DNA from 2 places in the Paenibacillus sp. SRL342 genome. Region 2 is predicted to be linked to the other one. Evidence: riboswitches for the same ligand, from Rfam matches in the RefSeq annotation. Region 2 holds a riboswitch; the other holds the start of a gene.
What was found. A riboswitch is a leader RNA that binds a small molecule or an ion and turns the genes downstream of it on or off. The one in region 2 is predicted to bind FMN.
Positions count from the first base shown of each region.

Region 1 (3,418 bases), 480 kb from region 2:
CAGCATCCTGAAGTCCACGAATCAGTTCATCCGTGTGGTCAGGGGAATACGGCATGCTCCAATCCAACACCGTTGTCACTCCTGCATTAAGCGCTTCCAAGGAACCGAGCAAGTTGGCAATATAACTATCTTCTGGACGGAGCTTGCTTCCCATTGCACCATAATAGAGATTTTGCAAATAAACTGGTAACGACCAGTTGGTTCCTGCTGTTTTGACAAGTGATTCCCACATATGCCGATGCGTGTCCACCAGCCCAGGCATAATAATCATCGATGAAGCATCAATGATCTCCGCATCCGGAATATCCAGATCGGGCTGAACCGCCGTGATCAACGAATCTTGGATCAGAACGTCCGCCCTCTTATACTGTCCAACTCGAGCATCCATCGACAACACACAGCCATTTTTCAACAGATAACTTGTCCGCACAAGACACATCTCCCATCTGATTTGGTTTGAAAGACGATCATATCCTGCTTACGAATCCGTACTGCTTCTGACTATTTTTTCGCTAGTATATATAGATTATATAGTTATTGTTAGTATTTATCAATTTTGGGATTTTCGTTTCGCCCGAAATCTTCTGACCTTCATCAGATTTCCACACATCTTATCATCACAGTACTTCTGTGTTCTGCTTCGGGTATCATCATAGAACATCCAGCGACAATCCGAATTATCACAGATCCGAATCCTATGCCCTTCTCCCTCCACCAAAGTCGTGGCAAAATCAGCAGCTACCTCAGCCATAACCTGATGCCAATGTGCTTCTACAGCTAACAGTTGGAGTTTCAGTTCCTGATCAATTGTAGTCAATGTTCTTCTCACATACCCTGCTTCCATAATGCCATTTAACCATTGTTTTTCTATATCCGTTAATGATGCTCCAGAAGACAAGCGGGCTCCCAGAGCCATCAATTCGTTCCTGAAATTTCTCATGGACAACTCATCTTCTGGAGATGCAGGGACAGAAGCGTTAAGTTGCCATCGAGCCAGAAAGTCTTGCTGCCAGCTCGCCTTCCCAAGCCTGTCCTCCGATCGATCTCCCCCACGCCAGTCGTGATAATCGCTGTTTACAAAATCGGTCCATAACCTGTCCATATATATACCTCCGTTTAGTGTAACCATCTAATTTTATAAAGAAGGTTACAACTCATCTTTGATGTGTTATATTAAGTGTAACCTCATTAATCAGTTTTAGCTAGTTACATCACATATCACAATTATACGCAAGGAGGAAAAGGCAATGACAAAAACAACAGCACTAGATGTGTTACGTATTCAAAAGGATGATACTTGGGATCAATGTAATTGGATTGTACCTTTGTCGAAATCCTTGGAGGGTCTTACAGCAGAACAAGCAGCCTGGATTCCACCCTCAGGAGGATTAAGCATCTGGCAGTTGGTTAACCATATGTATTATTACAACCATCGCTTATTATGTCGCATGCAAGGTAAGGAGCCTACCCTTCCTGCTGTTGACTCCAATGAATACACATTTGGGAATCCTGGAGATCCAACGGACGCAGCCGGATGGAATACACTGCTACAGGGTACAACTCGATTAGCCCAACAGTTGCGAGATCAATTGGCTGCACTACAAGAGTCAGATCTTGAAGCCGCATATATGGATTCCGAAGAGAAATGGGCACACGAACTAGCTCGCTGGGTACTCCATGATGCGTATCACGCTGGTCAGATCGTACTCCTTCGCAGACAGCAAGGCAGCTGGAAAATCGTTTTCTAAAAAAAACGCTTGAACTGCTAGCGCTTACAGGAATAAGATGAACTTATTAATGTTACAGCTTGTTCAACACACTATATAATTGAATAGGATCTTCGGGGTAGGGTGCAATTCCCAACCGGCGGTGATGTTCTTCGGAACCAGCCCGCGACTCGCTATTTGTTCTTAACGAAGGACATTAGCGACTGACTTGGTGTGAATCCAAGGCCGACGGTACAGTCCGGATGAGAGAAGATCAACACATTGACATGCCGTTCACGGGAAGGCCTCTTTCCTGACGCATGTCCTTGGATGAGCCCCCGTTTATTTGGTATATACCAAAACGGGGGCTTTTGTCGATTTTGCCAACTGAAGATTCCGTGTTCTGACGAAGGAGTCCTGAATATGGAAAAGACATCAGCAGCATCACCTGTTTACCGCAAGGAACGAAGTAATACCGGATTCTGGCTTGTAGTTCTCGGCGCAGCCTTATGGGGTGTCGACCCACTCTTCCGCATTATTTTGCTAAATACGATGACATCCACGCAGATTGTACTGGTGGAACATATCATCGTCAGTCTTATTGCCATTCCCGTGCTGTGGAAATTCCGGTCTGACCTGAAAAACCTGCGTGCTCGCCACTGGATTGCCGTGATTTTTATCTCATGGGGAGGATCAGCACTCGCAACGGTATTGTTCACCATGGCACTAACACATAACGATCCAAATACGGTGCTTTTATTGCAAAAAATGCAACCCCTCTTCGCTATCGTGCTGGCTAAACTGTTATTAAAAGAAACCTTGCCACGTCGCTTCGGTGGATTGTTCTTCATAGCATTAGCAGGAACGTACCTGCTTACATTTGGCTTCACATTGCCATTAGGTAACTGGGACAACTGGATTCATGCTGGAAGCTTGTTATCCCTTGGGGCTGCTGCCTTATGGGGAGGTTCAACCGTAATGGGCCGATTGATGCTGGGGCAGGCGCGTTATGAAACGGTCACCTCCCTTCGCTTTGTCGTTGCTCTCCCGCTCCTGATCTTTATGACGTGGAATGAAGGTGCGGCATGGACGTTTCCGTCCGGAACGGGTGAACAGGCTGCTGTCATCCTCAACATTCTTGGTCAGGCATTGTTACCAGGTTTGCTCAGTCTTCTGTTGTATTACAAAGGTCTGTCGTCAACCAAAGCATCTGTTGCAACACTCGCAGAACTTAGCTTCCCGATGGCGGGTGTGTTGGTGAACTGGATTGCTTTCCGTACACTGATTACATGGGAGCAGCTGCTTGGTTTTATCCTGATCTGGGTGGCCCTCTTCGCCATTTCCAGACAGCAGGAAAGATCATCAACTGCGGCTGATGCTGCACCGAAGCTGCGTACAGAGTAAGTGGATATATCTGAGGTTCACATATAAACAAATAGTCAAATATAAAATAAAACCATTGCACATCAAATTAGATGAGCAGTGGTTTTTTCAATTCCATTACTCGATCATTTTCTCAATTAGCAATATGAGCTATTAACCCTGTTCTTTATTTCTATATCGCAAATCCTCCGCTCTTCTCCCTCCAACCTCATAACGAATATGCATATCATCGCACTACGTCTCTTCTATGTTTTGTCTTTTGTCTAATCCGGTGGTACGATGACATATGGAATAAACAGATGAATTATATTCAGAGAGGAACGATCATT
Region 1 covers NZ_OZ481790.1:4,095,209-4,098,626, forward strand. The annotation lists gene AC4E8D_RS17890 (amidohydrolase family protein) at 1-430, opposite strand, end outside; gene AC4E8D_RS17895 (CGNR zinc finger domain-containing protein) at 551-1,102, opposite strand; gene AC4E8D_RS17900 (DinB family protein) at 1,248-1,748, shown strand; FMN riboswitch at 1,833-1,985, shown strand; gene AC4E8D_RS17905 (DMT family transporter) at 2,130-3,110, shown strand.
Region 1: another riboswitch for FMN. It lies ahead of AC4E8D_RS17905 (DMT family transporter); the one in region 2 lies ahead of ribD (bifunctional diaminohydroxyphosphoribosylaminopyrimidine deaminase/5-amino-6-(5-phosphoribosylamino)uracil reductase RibD).

Region 2 (3,418 bases):
CGCTAAAACCTCCACCTTCGAGCGTTGTCGCAGTTAAGCACACGCCGTTCACTGCTACACTATCACCAATCTTCAGATCGTCCATGATGGCGGAAGCTCCGATATTCAGGACCATCGCTTCGCCTTTCCGACCAATACGCCGGATCTGACCGACTTCTTCCACCAAACCGGTAAACATGCTGCCGCCTCCCTTTTTCAAGTTATAAAAAACCTAACTTTCTACTTTCAAATCCATTTATTTATTCAGGCCACACCGGAATACCACCAATGCTGATATTATCTCCAACTTGTTCGATCTCCAACTGATTCAATTGAATCGCCTGATTCATACGTTCCACACCTTCGAAGCGGAAGCTTCCAGGTGTATCATAACCGCCTACAATCTTCGGAGCGATAAACATCAGCAGTCGATCGACCAACCTTGCCTCCAGCATGGCTCCATTCAAGGTACCTCCACCTTCAAGCAAAATTGAACCAATGTCACGCTCACCCAACTTGCTAAGTCCGTTTAACAGATCCACACGTGGTCCAGGACCACAGCGTATAATTTCGACGCCGTAGGCTTCCAAACGTTCAGCAGCTTCAGGACTGGCTTCGTCTGTTGTTAGCACCCATGTTGGAGCAAGACCATCCTTAACCATTTTGGCACCTACTGGAAGACGTAACTTTGAATCCACCACAATGCGCACCGGACTAATGCCTTCGACTTGCAAACGGGTTGTAAGTTCCGGATTATCGGCAATCACTGTGTCCACGCCAACCATAATTCCCTGGTGACGATGACGAAGGGCATGCACAATCTCACGAGCAGGCTCGTTCGAGATCCACTTGCTGTCTCCGCTGCGAGTAGCAATTTTCCCATCCAAAGTTGTAGCTGTCTTCAGTGTCACAAAAGGTAGACCCGTTGTAATAAATTTAATGAATTTTTCATTCATGCGTCTTCCACGCTCACGCAGTACGCCAACTTCAACTTCAATGCCTTGTTGACGAAGCATGCTTATGCCTCTGCCGGATACTTGCGGATTTGGATCTTCACAACATACCACAACACGTTTCACCTTTTCATGAATCAGGCGTTCACTACAAGGTGGCGTCTTGCCATAATGACTACAAGGCTCAAGTGTAACGTATACCGTACTTCCTTCTGCATCACTGCCTGCCATGTTAAGTGCATGCACCTCTGCATGACCGGTTCCACGTTTCAGATGGCTCCCCAGGCCTACAATACGACCTTCTTTCACAACTACACATCCAACGACCGGATTGATCCCCGTCTGTCCCTGTGCTCGTTCCGCCATATCCAATGCCAGTGCCATATAAAATTCATCATTGATCATTTCCAAATCCGTTCACCCCGCGGTTTAAAGTCTTGTTTATTAAAAAATCCCCGTCGAACAATCAGTTCGATGGGGATGATGAGAGACAAATGTCAACAGCAGGAGTTAAATGGATACAGCACGCCAACACTTTGCCCAAAACTTCATTTCGGGCAAGTGAAAATAGACACATACCTTAATGAACATCAATTACAGGTAAAGAGCTTTTAAAGTGCGGCATATGTATGGAACTGTCCGGCGTAACCGGATCTCCCTGCACAGTGCAAGACATCACACATCGTGACCGTGCAGCAATACTCCTGCTGAATGCAAACCTGTTAGGTCTGCACCTCTCCTTCTCCCATCCAGACTATACTGTCGGTTCTGGAATTACACCAGATCAGCCATCTGCCAATGGCAGACAGGTCACGGACTTTGCATCAAGTGCTGGACAAATAGGTCCTTACACTTCCTGCATCACCGCCGGTAGGGAATTGCACCCTGCCCTGAAGGATTGCTTTCGTTATTACTTGGATGTTAGCACTTTAATGCCAAAAAATCAATTGTTTTTTGTTCCTTTTTGTCACATACTAACTTTTAATAAGCTAAGAAACAACAAAAACCGCTTCCTCTCTGAAGTGACCCCGTAAAGTTAGACAGATTATATCTTTAGGCAACTTGTTGGGCATGAATCCGGTATCGTACCGGACTCATGCCTTTTAGTTTTGCCTTAATGCGTTTGTTGTTGTAATAATCGATGTATTTGGATAGCTCTTGTTTAAAATGTGAGACACTTTCAAATTCCTTTAAATATAATAATTCGGATTTCATGATGCCAAAGAAATTCTCCATGACGGCGTTATCGTAGCAGTTACCTTTACGGGACATACTTTGCGTGATGCCACGTTCTTCAAGGGCATGACGATACGGTCTCATCTGGTAGTGCCAACCTTGATCCGAATGAATGAGGAGTTTATCTTTATTTGTTAAACTGCAAAATGCTTGATCTAACATCGTGGAAACAAGCGAGTAGACCGGTCTTGAACCAATCGTATATGTAATGATTTCTCCGTTATACAGATCAAGTATGGGAGATAAATATAGTTTTTCTCCGAATAATTTAAATTCTGTAATGTCCGTAACCCACTTCTCGTTTGGCCTTTCAGCGTGGAAATTGCGTTCTAATAGGTTCGGTGCAATCTTGCCAATTGTCCCTTTATACGAACGATATTTCTTCATACGTACCAAACACTTTAATCCCAATACTTTCATCAAACGCTGTACCTTTTTATGATTTACATGGTGTCCACGATTGATTAACTCGTCGCGAATACGACGATAACCATAGCGTCCCTCATGCTCCTTATAAATCGCTTGTATCATGTCTTTTAGCTCTAAATCCTTGTCTACCGTACCAAACGCTTTTACCACGTAATAATACGTGCTACGAGGGATATCTGCTAGCTTTAGAAGTGCTTTCACCGAAAATTCGTTCCTTAGTTCATAGACTACTTGAGCTTTGTCTTGTTTGGTGATTTTTCCTTGTTTCGAACTAAGGCATTCAACTTTTTTAAATAAGCATTCTCCATTTTCAAACGCTCTACCTCTGCTTGTAAAGCCTCTACAGATCCTTCTACTAGCGTTTGATTCTTCTGTGCTTTAGATCCTTTTTTCATGGATGAGCGCCCCTTTTTCTTTGGTTGAAGGGCGTCTATCCCTTGTAATTCCAAGCTTTTTTGCCAACTTAAAAGGGTACTATGGCTAGGAATATTAAATATAGCAGCCGTTTCTCTAACAGACGTCCCAAATTCGTTCATATAATGAAGTACGTCTAGTTTAATCTGCGCAGGATATGATGTATAGCCCTTTTTAAAAGCTTTTTCACCATGATGCTCATATTGTCTAATCCAGTTTAAAAAGCCAGAATGGTGAAGCCCGATTGATTTTGCAATGCTTTTCAAGCTTTCTGATCCCTTTTTATAACGCATAACGGCTTGTATTTTTTCATCTGAACTGAATTTAGTCATGAAAAAACTGCACCTCCAATTGGTAGTTGTGTCTAACAATTGGGGTGCAGTTCACTCAGGAGGTACGGTTTTTGC
Region 2 covers NZ_OZ481790.1:4,572,932-4,576,349, forward strand. The annotation lists gene ribE (riboflavin synthase) at 1-178, opposite strand, end outside; gene ribD (bifunctional diaminohydroxyphosphoribosylaminopyrimidine deaminase/5-amino-6-(5-phosphoribosylamino)uracil reductase RibD) at 240-1,343, opposite strand; FMN riboswitch at 1,666-1,834, opposite strand; one part of gene AC4E8D_RS20095 (IS3 family transposase) at 1,986-2,890, opposite strand; one part of gene AC4E8D_RS20095 (IS3 family transposase) at 2,890-3,343, opposite strand.